Regions from separate parts of the Microbispora sp. H10836 genome, predicted to be linked through region 2. Evidence: riboswitches for the same ligand, from Rfam matches in the RefSeq annotation. Region 2 holds a riboswitch; each other region holds the start of a gene.

Region 1 (3,776 bases), on a different contig from region 2:
GGCGGACGCCGAGCGCCAGCTGGAGGCCAGCCGCAGGGCCGCCCGCGAGGGCCGCAGCATCGAGGACGCCAGGGTGCGGGTGCTGCTGGACGCGCTGCAGGACGCCGCCGCGGGGCTGCGCAAGGAGCTCGGCCTGCCCACGACGATCAGCAGGCCGGCCGACTACGTGACCGCCGTCGTGCCGGGCGAACCGGGCGTGACGGCCGTGCCCGCGCGGGCGCTGGCCAACGACGACCCCCAGCTGCTCGACCAGCTCCTGGCCATCCCCCACCTGCATCTGATCGTCGACGGCTACAACGTGACCAAGACCGGCTATCCCTCGCTGACCCTCGCCGACCAGCGGGCGCGGCTGCTCACCGGGCTCGGCGGGCTCGCCGTCCAGACGCGGGCGGAGGTGACGTGCGTCTTCGACGGCGCCGAGCTGAACGGGCCCGTCCAGGTGTCCGCGCCCCGCGGGGTCCGGGTGATGTTCAGCGCGCCCGGGGAGATCGCCGACGACCTCATCCGCACGCTGGTGCGGGCGGAGCCGCCGGGGCGGGCGATCGCGGTCGTCTCCTCCGACCGGGAGGTGGCCGAGTCGGTGCGCCGCATGGGCGCGCGCCCGGTGCCCTCGCTCCTGTTGCTGCGCCGGCTCGGCCGGGGCTGAGCCGCCGTACGCACGCTCCGGACCCGCGTCGTCGCCCTGGGTCATGACCACCGCGAATACCTGCGACTAGGTTGAAGCTTCAAGATCGCCTAGATAGAGTCGCGCGCAGGTTTCGTAGATCTAAAAAGGGGGCCTCAGTGCGAGGGCGTGTGCCGGTGGCCGCCGGTCTGGCCGCCGTGGTCCTGCTGACGCCGGTGACGGGCGCGCAGGCGGATCCGAAGCCCACAGTCGCGCAGGCCAAGGCGAAGCTGAACAAGCTGAACGAGCAGGCCGACAAGCTCGTGGACCGCTATAACGCGGCCAACGAGAAGTGGAAGAAGGCGAGGCAGAAGTACCTCGCCATCAACGAGGACTACAAGAAGCAGAACGTCCGGGTGGAGGAGCTCCGCGCCGGGCTGGTCACGATGGCCGTCAACAGCTACCAGGTCGGCGACATGGGGTCGTGGGGCGGCGTCTTCTACAGCTCGAACCCCGACTCCATGCTCAGCGGCCTGGCCACGCTCAACCACATCTCGGCCGAGCGTGCGGGGCGGCTTCGCGAGTACGAGGGCGCCATCCAGGGCCTCAAGGACCGCCGTGACCAGAGCAAGACGCTCTACAAGGAGGCCGCCGACGTCAGGAGCGAGCTCGCCGACGAGAAGGAGAAGGTCGACAAGCTCGTCAGGGAGCAGATGAAGCTGCTGCGCTCGCTCGGGACGTACAACCCCGGCAATCCGAACAGCGCCGGCGTCGTCTACACCGGACCGGCGTCGGGTAACGCGCTGTCGGCCCTCCAGTTCGCCTACAAGCAGGTCGGCAAGCCGTACCGCTACGGGGGCACCGGGCCGGACTCCTGGGACTGCTCGGGCCTCGTGCAGGCCGCCTGGTCGGCGGCGGGGGTGACCCTGCCCCGGACCAGCTACGAGCAGTGGGCCTGGGGCGCGAGCCGCAGGGTCTCCCTGGACGAGCTCCAGCCGGGCGATCTGCTCTGGCACGCCGGTTACGGGCACGTCGGCATCTACGCCGGCGACGGCAAGGTCGTCCACGCTCCGCAGACCGGGGACGTTGTGAAGATTGTCACACTCGCCGAGTATCACGCCATCGGTGCTGTCCGTCCCTGACGTCTCGCCCGGATCTGTGATGGTTGTGCCTCATGTGGCCGGATTGGGCCCGTGTGACGGGACTGTGAGCAGAGTCACATTTAGTCATCCGTGCTGCGGGTAAGCTGCGGTTTCTTCTTCTCGGCCTTCGTTATCCGATCTTTATCCGGCGCGAGGGCTTTGCCGAACGCGCCGGGTCCTGGGTAGCTTCTGGGCCGCGGCGGGCACGCCTCGCCGCCGCGAACCGGTCCGGCCGGCCGGTAGCGCAACCATCCACCGTCATCGGCGCCTCCAACACCCTCCCCCTCGCGGGATCCCCGGCGCCGATGGCCTGCCGAGTCCGTGCAGTCAGGAGGCACGGAGCCGGGGAACCATCGACCTTCACGCGAAGGTCCGGGGTGAATCGGCGCATCGCGCGCCGTAGGGCGACTTCCCCGCCCGAACCCGTCAGCTAACCCGGTAGGCGTTTGCGGAAGAGCCGAGGAGAGATCCTGTCTACCACCCCCGCTAGCCTGTCCCGTATTGCCCGAATTGCCCTGGGAGGTGCCGCTTTGACGGCATCCGTAGGGGTCGCCGGTGCGCATCCGGCGGCGGCCGACACGGTGACGGTCACGGTCGTCAAGACAGCCCCCGAGACGAAGACGACCACGAAGACGGCCACGGCGACCGGTGCGAACACCGCCGCCCGCGAGGCCGCGGCGAAGAAGCAGGCGACCAAGAAGAAGTCCGCCGCCAAGCGGAAGGTCAGCAGGACCGCGCTCCAGCGGGCCAAGGCCCGGCGCGCGGTGCAGATGGCCAGGAAGCAGATCGGCGACCCCTACCGCTACGGGGCCACGGGACCGGGCGCGTTCGACTGCTCGGGCCTGGTCCAGTACGCCTGGCGCAAGGCGGGCGTACGGCTGCCGCGCACGACGTGGTCCATCCGGGGCACGGTCAGGAAGAAGGTGTCCTGGGGGCACTTCGAGCCCGGTGACCTGATCTTCACCAGCGGCGGCGGCCACGTCGGCATGTACGTCGGGCACGGCAAGATGGTCCACGCTCCGCACAGCGGCACGCGGGTGCGGATCGACAAGCTGGACGCCTACCGGAGGAGCACCTTCGTGGGTGCCGTCCGTCCGGGCGTCTGAGGGCGCCGGTCACCAGCCCCCTCGACCGGCGCCGTCCTCGCGGCCCCGTCCACCTCGCCGAGGTGGACGGGGCCGTGGCATGTGCTGGTTACCATGCACGGCGTGACTGTCACGAGTGGCGTGCCCGTAGTCGTGCCGGGCGGGCGCGCCGAGGCCGGTCGGCGCCGGCCCGGCGATCCGTCCCACGGGGCCGTCCGTCCCCGCCGTGTCGCGGCCGTGGCCGTCGCGCTGGCCGCGCTGCTGGCCGGACCGGGGGCCGCGGCCGCGCCCGATCCGCTGCTCGCCCTGCGGCTCGATGCCCGCGCCGCCGTGCGGGAGCATCCGGGCATGTGGACCGGCGCCTCCGTCGCCCGCGGCGCGCGCGCGGTCGTCGTCGGGTCGCCCCGGCCGCTGGTCGCCGAGATCGCCGCGCTGGCCGATCGTGCGGGCCGTACGGTGACGAGGATCTGGGGCGGGTACGGCGGCGCGGTGGTCCTCGTGCCCCGCGGCGCGGAGCAGACCGCCGTGCTGGCCGCGCCCGCGAAGGTGGACGGCCTGGCGGCCGTCGCCACCGGCGGCCGGGTGATCGTGCAGCCGGCCGCGTTCGCCCGCCTGTCCGCGACGGGCCGCCTGGTCGTCGTGACCCACGAGCTGACGCACGTCGCGACCGCCGGTCCCCGCGCCGTCCCGATGTGGCTCATGGAGGGCTTCGCCGACTACGTGGGCTACCTGGACAGCGGGCTGCCGGTCCGCACGGTGGCCGCCGAGCTGGCCGCCGACGTGGCCGCCGGCAGACCGGCGCTGCGGGAGCTGCCGGGGCCCGGCGACTTCGCCGCCAGGCCCGCCCAGGCGTACGAGGAGGCGTGGCTGGCCTGCCGCTACATCGCCGCACGGTTCGGCGAGCGGAGGCTGGTCGCCCTCTACCGCGCCGCGCGGCGAGAGGAG
Region 2 (3,776 bases):
AGCTGATCAGAATCCGAACCCTCGCCGAGGCCGGGGTTCCGCTGGCGCGGGTGCGGGAGCTGCTGCAGTCCGGTGAGGAGGAGTTCGCCGCGGCGGTCGCGGACATCGACAGGCGGCTGCGGGCGGAAATCCGGGAGCGGCAGCGGCATCGCGAGCGAATTGCCCGGCTCGCCTCCGGGGACAGCCTGGCACTCCCCCCGGAGGTGGTCGAGTATCTCGACCGGCTGCGGGCGCTCGGGGTCGACGAGCGGATCGTCCGGGCCGAGCGTGACGGCTGGATCCCCCTGGCCGCGCACTCACCCGGGCGAGTCGCGGAGTGGATGGCACGCAAGCGGGAGCAGATCGACGACCCGCGGCTCGTCGGTTTCTACCTCACCTTGAGTCAGGCTCTCGATCGAGACGACGACGACCCGCGGCTGGTCGAGCTGGCCGACAAGCTGGCCGTCTACATCACGCGTATGGCCGACGAGCGGGGCGAGCACTATGTCGACGACACCGACATCGAGTCACCGCTCGTCAAGCTCATGGACACGCTGGCGGTCGACACCGTGCCGCCGGCGCGTCGGCTGATCGAGCTGCTGAAGCAGCGAGGCTGGACGGGCTGGACCAAGCTCGAGCGCGTGGCCCCCAGACCGGCTGCGCCACCTCGGAGGCCGGCGCCTTGAGCATCAGCGCCGGGCGCCTGCGCGGCGGGCGGGGGTATGGCGAAGCGCGCCGGGATCACCGGCGCGCTTCGTGGGTCGGGGCGTCAGCCGTCAGGCGGAGGCGGCGGCTTCGCCCGGGTACATCGGGTAGCCGTACCCGACAGCCTGCCAGGTGGGACGGGTGCGGACCTCGACGGCGCCGTTGCCGGTGTTGCCCTCGATGGTCCGGATGGTGCCGTCGCCGTTGTCCTTGACGACGAAGCCGACGTGCACGATGTCGCCGATGTCCTTGCTGCCGTTCCAGTTGAAGAACACCACCGCGCCCGGCTTGGGCGTCCGGCCCCAGCGGCCGTGGTCGGCGAACCAGTTGGCGTGCTCGACGGTGTAGGCGTCGGAGCCCATGACCGGCCCGATGCCGAGCTCGTGGCCGACCCAGGAGACGAACATGTCGCACCAGGGCGCGTTCAGGTAGCCCTTCAGGGTGCCGCCGTCACGGGCGAGGGTCTCCTGGGCGCGGGGAGAGGACATGTACCACTGCTGGAACTTGGTCCCGCCGCCGTAGGCGTTCTCCCTGATCCCGACCTGGCTCTTGGCCAGGCTCAGCACGTCGACCGCGCTGACCTTGGGCAGGGTCGAGGCGATCTCGGCCATGGACTGCGCGGCCGCCGGGCCCTTGCCGGTGGCGGGGTTGTCGGCGTGCGCGGCCGGCGCCGCGACCAGCACGGCCGAAGCGAGGGCCCCGCTTACGAGGGCAGCGCGAACACAGGTGTTGAGGACGTGCATGGTGGGGCGAACTCCCTTACTTCCATGCCGCCTACCGGGTTAGCTGACGGGTTCGGGCTGGAAGGCGCCCTACGGCATGGCAGGCATGCCGATTCACCCCAGGAGAGGTGGGTCCCCGGCTCCGCGCGGACGCGGACTCGGCGGCCGGGCGGCAAGCCGGGATCGGCCGGCCGCGTCGGTCTGAGGAGGGCTTCTTGGCCAATGAATGAGCAAGTGCGCCCTGAGCTGCCTAAAAGGTAATAGACCAGGTCAAACCGGTCAAGTTAGAACAACTCGGATTTTACTCGCGAGTAGGGAGAGGCCGGGCGACAGTGGGTAGGGAAGCCCGGATGTGATCACCCCTGGCGGGCCCGGGCAGGCGTACGGTCACCGCCAGGCCGCCCTCCGGCCGGGCGAGCGCCTCCGCCGTGCCGCCGTGTGCCACCGCGATGGCCTGGACGATGGACAGGCCCAGCCCCGCCCCCCGGGCGGAGCGGACGCGGTCGCCGCCGAGCCGGCGGAACGGCTCGAACAGGTCGTCCACCTCGTAGGGCGGGACCAGGGTCCCGGTGTTCTCCACCGTCACGCTCACTCCGCTCTCGTCCTCCCGCAGCCGGACCCAGACATCCCCGTCCCGCACGTTGTACTTGATCGCGTTCTCCAGCAGGTTGAACAGGCAGCGTTCCAGGAGGAGCGGATCGCCGTACGCGACCGCCCGGCACAGGTCCTCGTGGACGACCACCTTCCTGCGGCGCGGCTGCAGATCGATCTGCTCCATGGCCGTACGGACGACCTGCCGCAGGTCGACCGGCCTGCGGGCGGTGAGCTCCTGTTCCGACTGGGCCAGCATGAGCAGGCCCTCGATCAGCCGCTCATGCCTGGCGTTGGTGCCGAGCAGCGCCCGGGCCAGCGCCTTGAGGTCCTCCGACGCCGCCGGCTCCTCCAGCGACACCTCCAGCACCGTACGGTTGACCGCGAGCGGGGTGCGCAGCTCGTGGGAGGCGTTGGCGATGAACCGGCGCTGGGCGTCGAACACCCGGTGCAGCCGGTCGAGCATCGCGTCGAAGGTGTCGGCGAGCCGTTTGACCTCGTCCTGGGGGCCGCTCAGGGCGATCCGCTCGTGCAGCGTGCTCTCCGACAGCCGCTGCGCGGTCTCGGTCACCCGCTCAAGCGGGCGCAGCGCGCGGTCGGCCACCAGGTATCCCAGCAGAACCGCGACGGCCCCGACCAGGATCATGACGATCACCGACGACCCGAGGACGTCGCTCAGCACGCCGGCCGCCCCCTGCTCGACATCGGTGCGCACCCGCCGCGCGAGCATGTCGGCGTCGGGCAGCGCGCCCCCCGGAACCGCGTCGGAGGCGCCCGCGCCGGTCACCTTCGACGCCACCGCCACCACGAACCGCTGGTTGAGCGCCCGAGCCGTCAGCAGGTGGGTGAACCACAGCAGCACCGACCCCGCCACGAAGAACAGCCCGCCGTACAGCAGGGTGAGCCGCATGCGCAGGCCCAGCCTGCCCCAGAAGAACAGGGCACGGGTCACAGCCGGTACCCCCGGCCCGGCACGTTCTCGATCACGGCAGGGACGCCCAGCTTGCGGCGCAGCGAGGTGATCGTGACGCGCAGCACGCCCGTTCCGGCGTCGGAGTGCTCGTCCCACACGTCCGCGCGCAGCCGTGCCGAGGTGACCAGGTCGCCGCCCGCCCGCATGAGCTCGTGCAGCACGTCGAACTCCCTGCGGCCCAGCGCCACCTGCCGCCCGTCCCGCACGACCGTACGGCGGGCGGGGTCGAGCCGGATCCCGGCCCGCTCCAGCACGGGCGGCACCGTACGGGACGAGCGCCGGGCCAGCGCCCGGACCCGGGCCACCAGCTCTGCGAACGCGAACGGCTTGACCAGGTAGTCGTCGGCGCCCAGGGACAGGCCCCCGACCCGGTCCCTGACCCGCCCGGCCGCGGTGAGCATGAGGATGCGGCTCGCCCCTCCGGCGCCGATCAGCTCCCGGCAGACCTCGTCCCCGTGCACGTCGGGCAGGTCGCGGTCCAGCACGACCACGTCGTAGTCGACGTAGGCGGTCAGCTCCAGCGCCTCCCGGCCGTCGTAGGCCACGTCCACGGCGATCGCGTGCAGCCGCAGCCCCCGGGCGACGGCGTCGGCCAGCTGTTCCTCGTCCTCGACCACGAGCACCCGCATCCCAACCTCCCGCTCGGCTTCGAGAGTGACGCAGGAGGTGTTAGCCGCGGATAAGCACGGATAAGCCGATCTCGCTTATCCGCGTTTAGCACCGCCTCCGCTGGCGTTGGGCCGCGTCCCGGGCGAACGGCCCGGGAGAGGAGGAGCGACTCATGCGCATACGACCGCCGCGTGCCC
Region 3 (3,776 bases), on a different contig from region 2:
GTACGGCGGCGAGGGGTCGCGGCGCGTCTACGAACGCGTCGGATACCGGCCGTGGGGCACCCGCCTGTACATGTCGCTCGACGAGTGACCCGTCCGGGGCCGGTCGCTGCCCGGAAATCCTCCGGCGGGCGGCTCGCACGGCGCGGTCAGGCGGGGGCGGGCCTCCGGGCCCGCCGCCGGTGCCGCACGGCGCGGTCAGGCGGGGGCGGACCCGCGGGCGGCGGAGGCGAGCCCGGGCGGCGCCGCGGCCAGGGCCTTGTGGATCGCGTCGACCAGGGCGAGCGCCGCCTCCTCGGTGAGCTCGATCGCGACCCGGGCCGACGGGCCCTCGGCCGGGTTGGTGAAGTCGATGTTCACCGTGTGTTCCTGGCAGGCATGGTAGGGATGGTCGACGTAGACCATGCCGTCGGTGACCGTGAACCAGCCCGACGCCCCCTTGGCGGCGCCGTCGATCCGGATCTTCTCGGTGAGATAGGTGCACATCTGGTCCTCCTCAGGCGGCGAGGTGGCGGCCGAAGAAACCGAAGATCTTCTTCCAGCCCTCCACTGCGGCGGCGGGTCGGTAGTTCGGCCGGTCCACGGAGAAGAACGCGTGGCCGGCGTCCGGGTAGACGTGGAACTCGTGTTCCTTGCCGAGTCTCGTCAGCTCGGCGTCGAGCACCGCGACCTCGTCCGGCGAGGGGAACCTGTCGGCCGCGCCGAAGAGCCCGAGCAGCGGGCAGGACAGGTCGGCGGCCCGGGAGATCAGCGGCTCGGCCTTGAGCGGGAAGTCGGCGGGCGGCGCGGTGACCACGAAGGCCCCGTAACAGTCGACGGCCGCGTCGATCCGGAGCGAGCAGGCGGCCAGGAACGTCTGCCGGCCGCCGGAGCAGTAGCCGATGACACCGATCCTGCCGTTGGCGTGCTCCAGGCCCTTGAGGTAGGCCGCGGCGCCCGCGACGTCGCCGACGAGCTGCTCGTCCGGGACGCCCCCCTTGGCCCGGGCCGCCGCGGCCTGGTCGTCCGGGCTGACACCGGCGCCCTCGCGGGAGTACAGGTTGGGGCAGATGGCCGCGTATCCGTGTGCGGCGAACCTGCGCACGACCTCCTTGGTGGCCTCGTCGTACCCGGGCAGGTGGTGGATCACCACAACCCCGCCGTGAGGGCCGGTATCGAGCGGCCGGGCGGCGTACGCCTCGAGCTCGGCGCCTTCGTGTCCGGTGACGGCGACCGTGCCGGCCCACATCGCGTCGGTCATTGGGGTCCTTCCCTGGAATCGGGTCGCGCGCGGCCGGCGGCGTGGCCGCGTCCGGAAGCTCACGATAGTAGTTTCTTTTGCTAACTAAGTTTCCGCGGAGGCGATGTCGGGCCGCTGCGAGCGCGGCGGGGTGCGGGACTGCCGCCCGGGCGAGTGACGCCGCGCCCGGGCGCGGCGGCTCTGACCCGATCGGGCGTCCGGGCGCGCGTGCCGTACGGGTGTGTGGCGTATCTCACCGAGGGCGGACCGCGACCGCGAGGACCAGCGGAAGTGTCGCGCGACACCGGCCCGAATGGGGCCATTTGCCGGTTTTTGGGCCGTGTCTTACTTGTTATCTACTATGCTTCCCGTGTCGCGCCGGTGTGCGGTCCTCAACCCGAGGACGACCGGCGACCGCCGAATCCCGGACGTCATTCATCCCGGGAACCGGGGACCCATGTCTCTTGGGGTGAATCCGGACCATCCGGTAGGGCTACTCCTGGCCCGAACCCGTCAGCTAACCCGGTAGGCGGCCAAGGAGAGGAGAGCGCGTGGAGTGTCGGCTCCACCTGCCGATCCGGTCCGCGTCGCATCGACGGACCGCATGCCCGCCCTGGAACGTCTCCAGGCTTCCGGGGTGATGGCGCGCCCGTGACGGGCTGCCACATCTCCCGTTTCTGATTCCGCCCCGCCGCGAGGCCGTGCCCTCGTACGGCCATGCCGTCATGCCGTCACGCCCGGTGGGCCGGTTCGTCATGTCTCGAAGCGCGCCATGAGGAGCCTCCGATTTCCAGCGATCCCATAGCTCGACAGCTGCTCGACGCCGTCCGCCCGGAACTGGGCTACCGCGAACGAGCGGGAAAACATACGAAGTTCGGCGAATGGTACGCCGACAACGTGGCCAAGGACCCCGACTTCAAGACCGCACCCTGGTGCGACATGTTCGTCTCCTGGGCGGCGAACCGGGCCGGGGTGCAGGACCACGTCGGCGAGTTCGCGCTGACCACGCGGCACGCCAAGTGGTTCAAGAAGCAGCACGCCTGGAGCGACAAGCCCGAGCCGGGCGCCGTGGTCTTCTTCGACTGGTCGGGAACCAAGAACGTCCGCGACATCGACCACGTCGGCGTGGTCGAGAAGGTCGCGGGCGGGAAGGTCCACACCATCGAGGGCAACGTCGACGGCGTCTGGCTGAAGCGGAAGGTGCGCGACAAGAGCAAGATCGTCGGGTACGGCCTGCCGCGCAAGGTCAAGGCGACGCCGAAGGCGCCGGTGACGGTCCAGCCCGTGGCCGCGGTGAACGCCAGTGTCCAGGGTCCGGCCGGGCCGGCCACCAGGAACATGGCGGCGCAACAGGGGCAGTCTCCCGACGTCGTGTGGTCGCCGGGTGACGCCGTCCTGCCGGCCGGTCTGCTCTTCGCGGTGGTCTCCACCGCCGTGACCGGGCTCCGGGTCAAGGCCGCGGCGGCGCCCTCCGGCGGACGGCACCGCAGGCGCCGCACCCGGTGATCTCCCGCGAGCCCGCGTCGCAGGGGCGGCGGCCGGGCGGCGGCCGCCTCACTCCAGGAGGCGCTTCATCTCCTTGATCTCGGCCGACTGGCTGGAGACGACGGACGTCGCCATCCGCCGGGCCGGCTCGTACGCTCCGGCGCGCAGTTCGTCCCGTGCCATGGTCACGGCGCCATCGTGGTGCCGGATCATCATCGTGAGGAAGGCCCGGTCGAAGGGCCGTCCGGACAGGCCTTCGAGGCGCCGCATGTCCTCGGGGGACATCATGCCGGGCATGGCGTGGTGGGCCGGCGCGGCGCTCTCATCGGGCACCCGTTCGCCCCAGGCGGTGAGCCAGCCGCTCATCGCCTGGATCTCGGCAGCCTGGGCGGCCTTGATCCGCTCGGCGAGCCGCTTGACCCGGGCGTCGGCCGCCCGGCTTTCGGCCAGCTTCGACATCTCCACCGCCTGACGATGATGCGGGATCATCATCTGGGCGAACATGACGTCATGCTCGTTGTGGTCGGCCGCCGGCGTCGTGGCGGCCGGGGCGGCGGGCAGGGCCGGCGTGCCGGCGAAGGCGGCGGCGCCGTACCCGCCCATGCCGCTCAGCAGACCGGCCGCCAGCAGGGCCGAGGGCAGCACGCGTCCCCTCATCACAACCACCTCCGTTTTCGTCCGGACACGGTGATCGGGCCGGAGCGGAGCGGCGGCCCGGCACGCGGAGGCACCCCGGGAGTCGCGGGACCTGTTCCGCAGCGAGTCCCTCCGCGTGACCGGACCGCGACGCCCTCCGCTCGCCGTCCGCCTCGGGAGACGTGCCCGGCCGGATGCCGGTCATGCCTCCCGGGCCTCCTGCCGGTCGCGAGGCCGCGCGGTCCCCTGGGAAGGCGGCCGGACACACTTCTCGCCGCACTGTCGTGGCGTCCGCCGCTGGAGCGGACATAGGTCCGCTGAGCGGTCGTGTCAGAGGCTTCCGCCGCCGGGCGTCACGCAATGACGGAGCGAACCTGGGCATCCCGGGTTCTTCCTCTCGCCGTCAGGCGGACAGCGACAGGCTGGCAGGGTCTAAAGT
Region 4 (3,776 bases), on a different contig from region 2:
CAGAAGTGGCAGCAGAACGCCGACGGCTCCATCAGGGGAGTGCAGTCGGGCCTGTGCCTGGACGTGACCGGAGTCGGCACGGCCAACGGGACCGCCGTCCAGCTGTGGTCCTGCAACGGCCAGACCAACCAGAAGTGGAGCATCTCCGGAGGCGGCCCGAGCTCGACGCCGTCCCCGACGGTGACGCCGACCGGCGGCACGTGCGATCTCCCGTCGTCGTACCGCTGGTCCTCGACGGGCTCGCTGGCGAACCCGAAGTCGGGCTGGGTCTCGCTCAAGGACTTCACCAACGTCGTCTACAACGGCAAGCACCTCGTCTACGCGACGACGCACAACACGGGAACGAGCTGGGGTTCGATGAACTTCGGCCTGTTCACGAACTGGTCCGACATGGCCTCGGCCAGCCAGAACACGATGAACTTCTCGGCCGTCGCGCCCACGCTGTTCTACTTCGCTCCCAAGAACATCTGGGTGCTGGCCTACCAGTGGGGCGGGACCGCCTTCTCCTACCGGACCTCCAGCGACCCCAGCAACCCCAACGGCTGGTCGGCGCAGCAGACCCTGTCCACCGCGAGCATCACCGGCTCCGGCACCGGCCCCATCGACCAGACGCTCATCGGTGACGGCCAGAACATGTACCTGTTCTTCGCCGGGGACAACGGCAAGATCTACCGGTCGAGCATGCCCATCGGGAACTTCCCGGGCAACTTCGGCTCGAACTACACCACGATCATGAGCGACACGACGAACAACCTGTTCGAAGGCGTCGAGGTCTACAAGCTCCAGGGCCAGAACAAGTACCTGATGCTCGTCGAGTCGATCGGCTCGCAGGGCCGTTACTTCCGCTCCTACACGGCCACCAGCCTGGGCGGTTCGTGGACCCCGCAGGCCACGAGCGAGAGCAACCCGTTCGCCGGCAAGGCCAACAGCGGCGCCACCTGGACCAACGACATCAGTCACGGCGACCTGGTCCGCAACAACCCCGACCAGACCAAGACCGTCGACCCCTGCAACCTGCAGCTGCTCTACCAGGGTCGCAGCCCCAGCTCCGGCGGCGACTACGGCCTCCTGCCCTACCGGCCGGGCGTGCTGACGCTGCAGCGCTGATGGTGTGATCAAGGGCTCGTGAGACCTCCGGTCGGTTCGCCCGACCGGAGGTTTCCCGGGCGTCCCCGGCGGAGACGGGCGGCGACGGCACGCGCCGGGACATCTCCGCCGGGGAATCGTCATCCTCGCGCCCGGTGTCAGACCCCCGGGCGTACGGCGGTGAGGAAGCCGCTCCTCCAGTAGCCCTTGAGGCTGTCGACCCGGACCACCGCTCCGCTGTGCGGGGCGTTGATCACCTTCTTGTGCCCGATGTACATGCCCACGTGGCCGCCGCCGCTGGTGAAGACGAGGTCGCCAGGCTTGAGGTGCGCCAGGGAGACCTTCTTCTTGACGGCGTTGAGCATCGACCACGTCGTACGCGGGAGCTTGATCCCGGCCTTGCGCCAGGCGAACTGGACCAGCCCGGAGCAGTCGAACGCCCGGGGGCCTGTGGCGCCCCACACGTAGGGATCGCCGAGCTGCTTCTTCGCCACCTTGATGGCGCGCTTGGCCTTCTCCTGCTGCAGAGCGGACTTGCTGAGCTTCTTGTCCGCGGCGGCGTTCGGGGTGGCCTCAGCAGTGGTGGCTGCCGTGGTCGCCGTCGTGGTCGCCGCGGCGGTGTCCGGGGTGGCTCCCGTCGCGGGGGGCTGCGGCGGGATGAGCGTCGAGGCGGGCTGTGGTGCCGTGACCGTCCCCGGCGCGGCGGCCGCGGGCAGCGCGCCGAAGGCCGCTACAGACGCGGTCAGCGCGACGCCACCGATCGTGACGCGGGCGATGCGGGACAGAGTGGCGGGGTTGGTAGACAGGGGGTCTCTCCTAGAGTCTTCCGCTTGCGCCTACCGGGTTAGCTGACGGATTCGGGCAGGGAAGTCGCCCTACGGCGCTCGGCGCGCCGATTCACCCCGGACCTTCGTACGAAGGTCGACTGGTTCCCCGGCTCCGTGCCTCCTTGCTGCACGGATTCGGCGTCACCGGCGCCATCGGGGGGCGGAGAGGACATGGCGGCGGTGACTGTGGATTTTCGTTTTCAAGCACGGCGGAGCCGGTTCGCGACGGCGGCGTCATGGGGTACGCCGCCGTCGCAGGGCAAGGAAACTACCAAGCTCCCCCATATTGGGGCAAAGGGCACATAAAGGGTAAGAAGCCCATAAAAAGGATCAATCCCGCATAACTGCAGGTCAGGGCCTCGCGCTCGGGGAAACGTGGTGCTCGTCACACCTGCGCGAGGGCCGGTGGGAAGCCCTCGGCGTCGTGAAGATCACCGCGACGTCGCGCGGGCTGTTCGACTCCGGAGACCCACCGGAGTGCATCCCGGAAGAACGCCGGGCGCCCGGGGCGCGCTCGAGAACGAGAGCCGGCGGTGTCCGCGGACGAGCCGGTCAGCGCGTACGCCAGAACGTGCCGTTGGCCGAGGGGTCGTCGGGGTCGCCCTGCGGCACGGTGAAACCCGCACCCCACAGTGCCGCCGTCCCCGGCCTGCGCGCGATCGAGAACAGGACGGCGTCGGTGCCCGCCTTCCGCGGGAGGGGGACGCTCCTCCACGCCGAGCCCGTGACATGCCACAGAGTGGGGTTCCAGTTGCCCTGCACGACCCACACGCCGCCCTTGCCGTCGGGCTCCACCTCCGTGTACGGCTGCGCGTTGGCGCTGCCGACCGAGGTGGCCCACGACGTGCCGTTCCAGCGCATCACCAGAGTGCGGTTGTAGGTGACGTCGTCACCCTCGTCGTTCGCGCCCTCCCAGGTGACGCCGCCGACGGCCCACACGTTCCCCGGGCTCACGACGGCGATGTCGTCGAGGAACGCGACGGCGTCGGGAGCGGGCAGCTTGATCGCGGGTGTGGGCACCAGCGCCCAGGACTTCCCGTTCCACCGCATGACAGCGGGACGGTCGCCCTTGGTCCCCGCCGCCCAGACGTCGCGGGCCTTGTACGCGTCGACGGCGGCGGCGTGGGCCGGCAGACGGACGCTCCTCCACGAGGACCCGTTCCAGTGCCTGGCCGAGGCCGAGGACCCGGCCACCGCCCAGACGTCCTTCGCGCCCGTCGCGTCGGCGTCCGTTGCCGAGAACGCGCCGCCCAGCGAGAAAGCGGTCCACGCGCGGCCGTTCCACCGGGCGGCCTTCCCCTGGCCGAAGACCCACACGTTCCTGTTCGAGGTGGCCGTCACGGCCTTCAGTTCGTACGACGGGGTGCCGGGGACCACCTGCCACGCCCGGCCGTCGTACCACTGGACCAGGCCCCGCTGCTTCCCGTTCGCGACCCGGTGACCGGCCGCCCACACCGACCCGTCGCCCAGGACCGCCACGTCGTCGAGGACGTCGTCACCGGGCAGGGTGTTCACCCTGGCCAGCCGCCACGCGGCGGTCTCCCCGGCCCGGCCGCCCTCGTGGGTCACGCCGGAGGCCGCCACGGCAGGCGCGCACGCCAGCGCGAGCGCCGTCATCCCCGAGACGAACACGGTACGCACAACGCCTCCCCTTCCGTCATGAGGATGACGTCCGGGGGAGAGGATCAGTTCACTCCGTCACCCGGACGATTTGCTCGTTTTCTCCGTCCACGGCTCGTACGTGCTGTCTCCCGGGAGCACCCAGACCCGCGCGTCTGGCCTGGTGATCGTCCGCAGCAACGTCGCCTTGCCGGTCGTCTTCGAGACCCGGTAGATCGCCACGCCGGTCTTGGTCTTCGACCG

The links. Region 2 has a riboswitch for cyclic di-AMP ahead of HHX30_RS15950 (CHAP domain-containing protein). Riboswitches for the same ligand answer to the same signal wherever they lie in the genome.
Region 1: linked by a shared signal. The riboswitch ahead of HHX30_RS41185 (C40 family peptidase) and the one ahead of HHX30_RS15950 (CHAP domain-containing protein) in region 2 are both predicted to bind cyclic di-AMP.
Region 3: linked by a shared signal. The riboswitch ahead of HHX30_RS18275 (CHAP domain-containing protein) and the one ahead of HHX30_RS15950 (CHAP domain-containing protein) in region 2 are both predicted to bind cyclic di-AMP.
Region 4: linked by a shared signal. The riboswitch ahead of HHX30_RS08405 (C40 family peptidase) and the one ahead of HHX30_RS15950 (CHAP domain-containing protein) in region 2 are both predicted to bind cyclic di-AMP.

Annotation. Positions count from the first base shown of each region.
Region 1 is NZ_JABBWU010000001.1:419,329-423,104, reverse strand. It holds gene HHX30_RS01945 (NYN domain-containing protein) at 1-646, shown strand, start outside; gene HHX30_RS01940 (C40 family peptidase) at 784-1,746, shown strand; cyclic di-AMP (ydaO/yuaA leader) riboswitch at 2,048-2,206, shown strand; gene HHX30_RS41185 (C40 family peptidase) at 2,277-2,852, shown strand; gene HHX30_RS01930 (hypothetical protein) at 2,955-3,776, shown strand, end outside.
Region 2 is NZ_JABBWU010000007.1:256,342-260,117, reverse strand. It holds gene HHX30_RS15955 (MerR family transcriptional regulator) at 1-665, shown strand, start outside; gene HHX30_RS15950 (CHAP domain-containing protein) at 756-1,427, opposite strand; cyclic di-AMP (ydaO/yuaA leader) riboswitch at 1,442-1,580, opposite strand; gene HHX30_RS15945 (HAMP domain-containing sensor histidine kinase) at 1,708-2,949, opposite strand; gene HHX30_RS15940 (response regulator transcription factor) at 2,946-3,599, opposite strand; gene HHX30_RS15935 (hypothetical protein) at 3,752-3,776, shown strand, end outside.
Region 3 is NZ_JABBWU010000009.1:119,798-123,573, reverse strand. It holds gene HHX30_RS43295 (GNAT family N-acetyltransferase) at 1-88, shown strand, start outside; gene HHX30_RS18285 (DUF6295 family protein) at 196-483, opposite strand; gene HHX30_RS18280 (dienelactone hydrolase family protein) at 494-1,237, opposite strand; cyclic di-AMP (ydaO/yuaA leader) riboswitch at 1,622-1,764, shown strand; gene HHX30_RS18275 (CHAP domain-containing protein) at 2,114-2,722, shown strand; gene HHX30_RS18270 (DUF305 domain-containing protein) at 2,771-3,358, opposite strand.
Region 4 is NZ_JABBWU010000003.1:202,664-206,439, forward strand. It holds gene HHX30_RS08400 (non-reducing end alpha-L-arabinofuranosidase family hydrolase) at 1-1,107, shown strand, start outside; gene HHX30_RS08405 (C40 family peptidase) at 1,245-1,580, opposite strand; cyclic di-AMP (ydaO/yuaA leader) riboswitch at 1,905-2,064, opposite strand; gene HHX30_RS08410 (hypothetical protein) at 2,466-3,554, opposite strand; gene HHX30_RS08415 (hypothetical protein) at 3,612-3,776, opposite strand, start outside.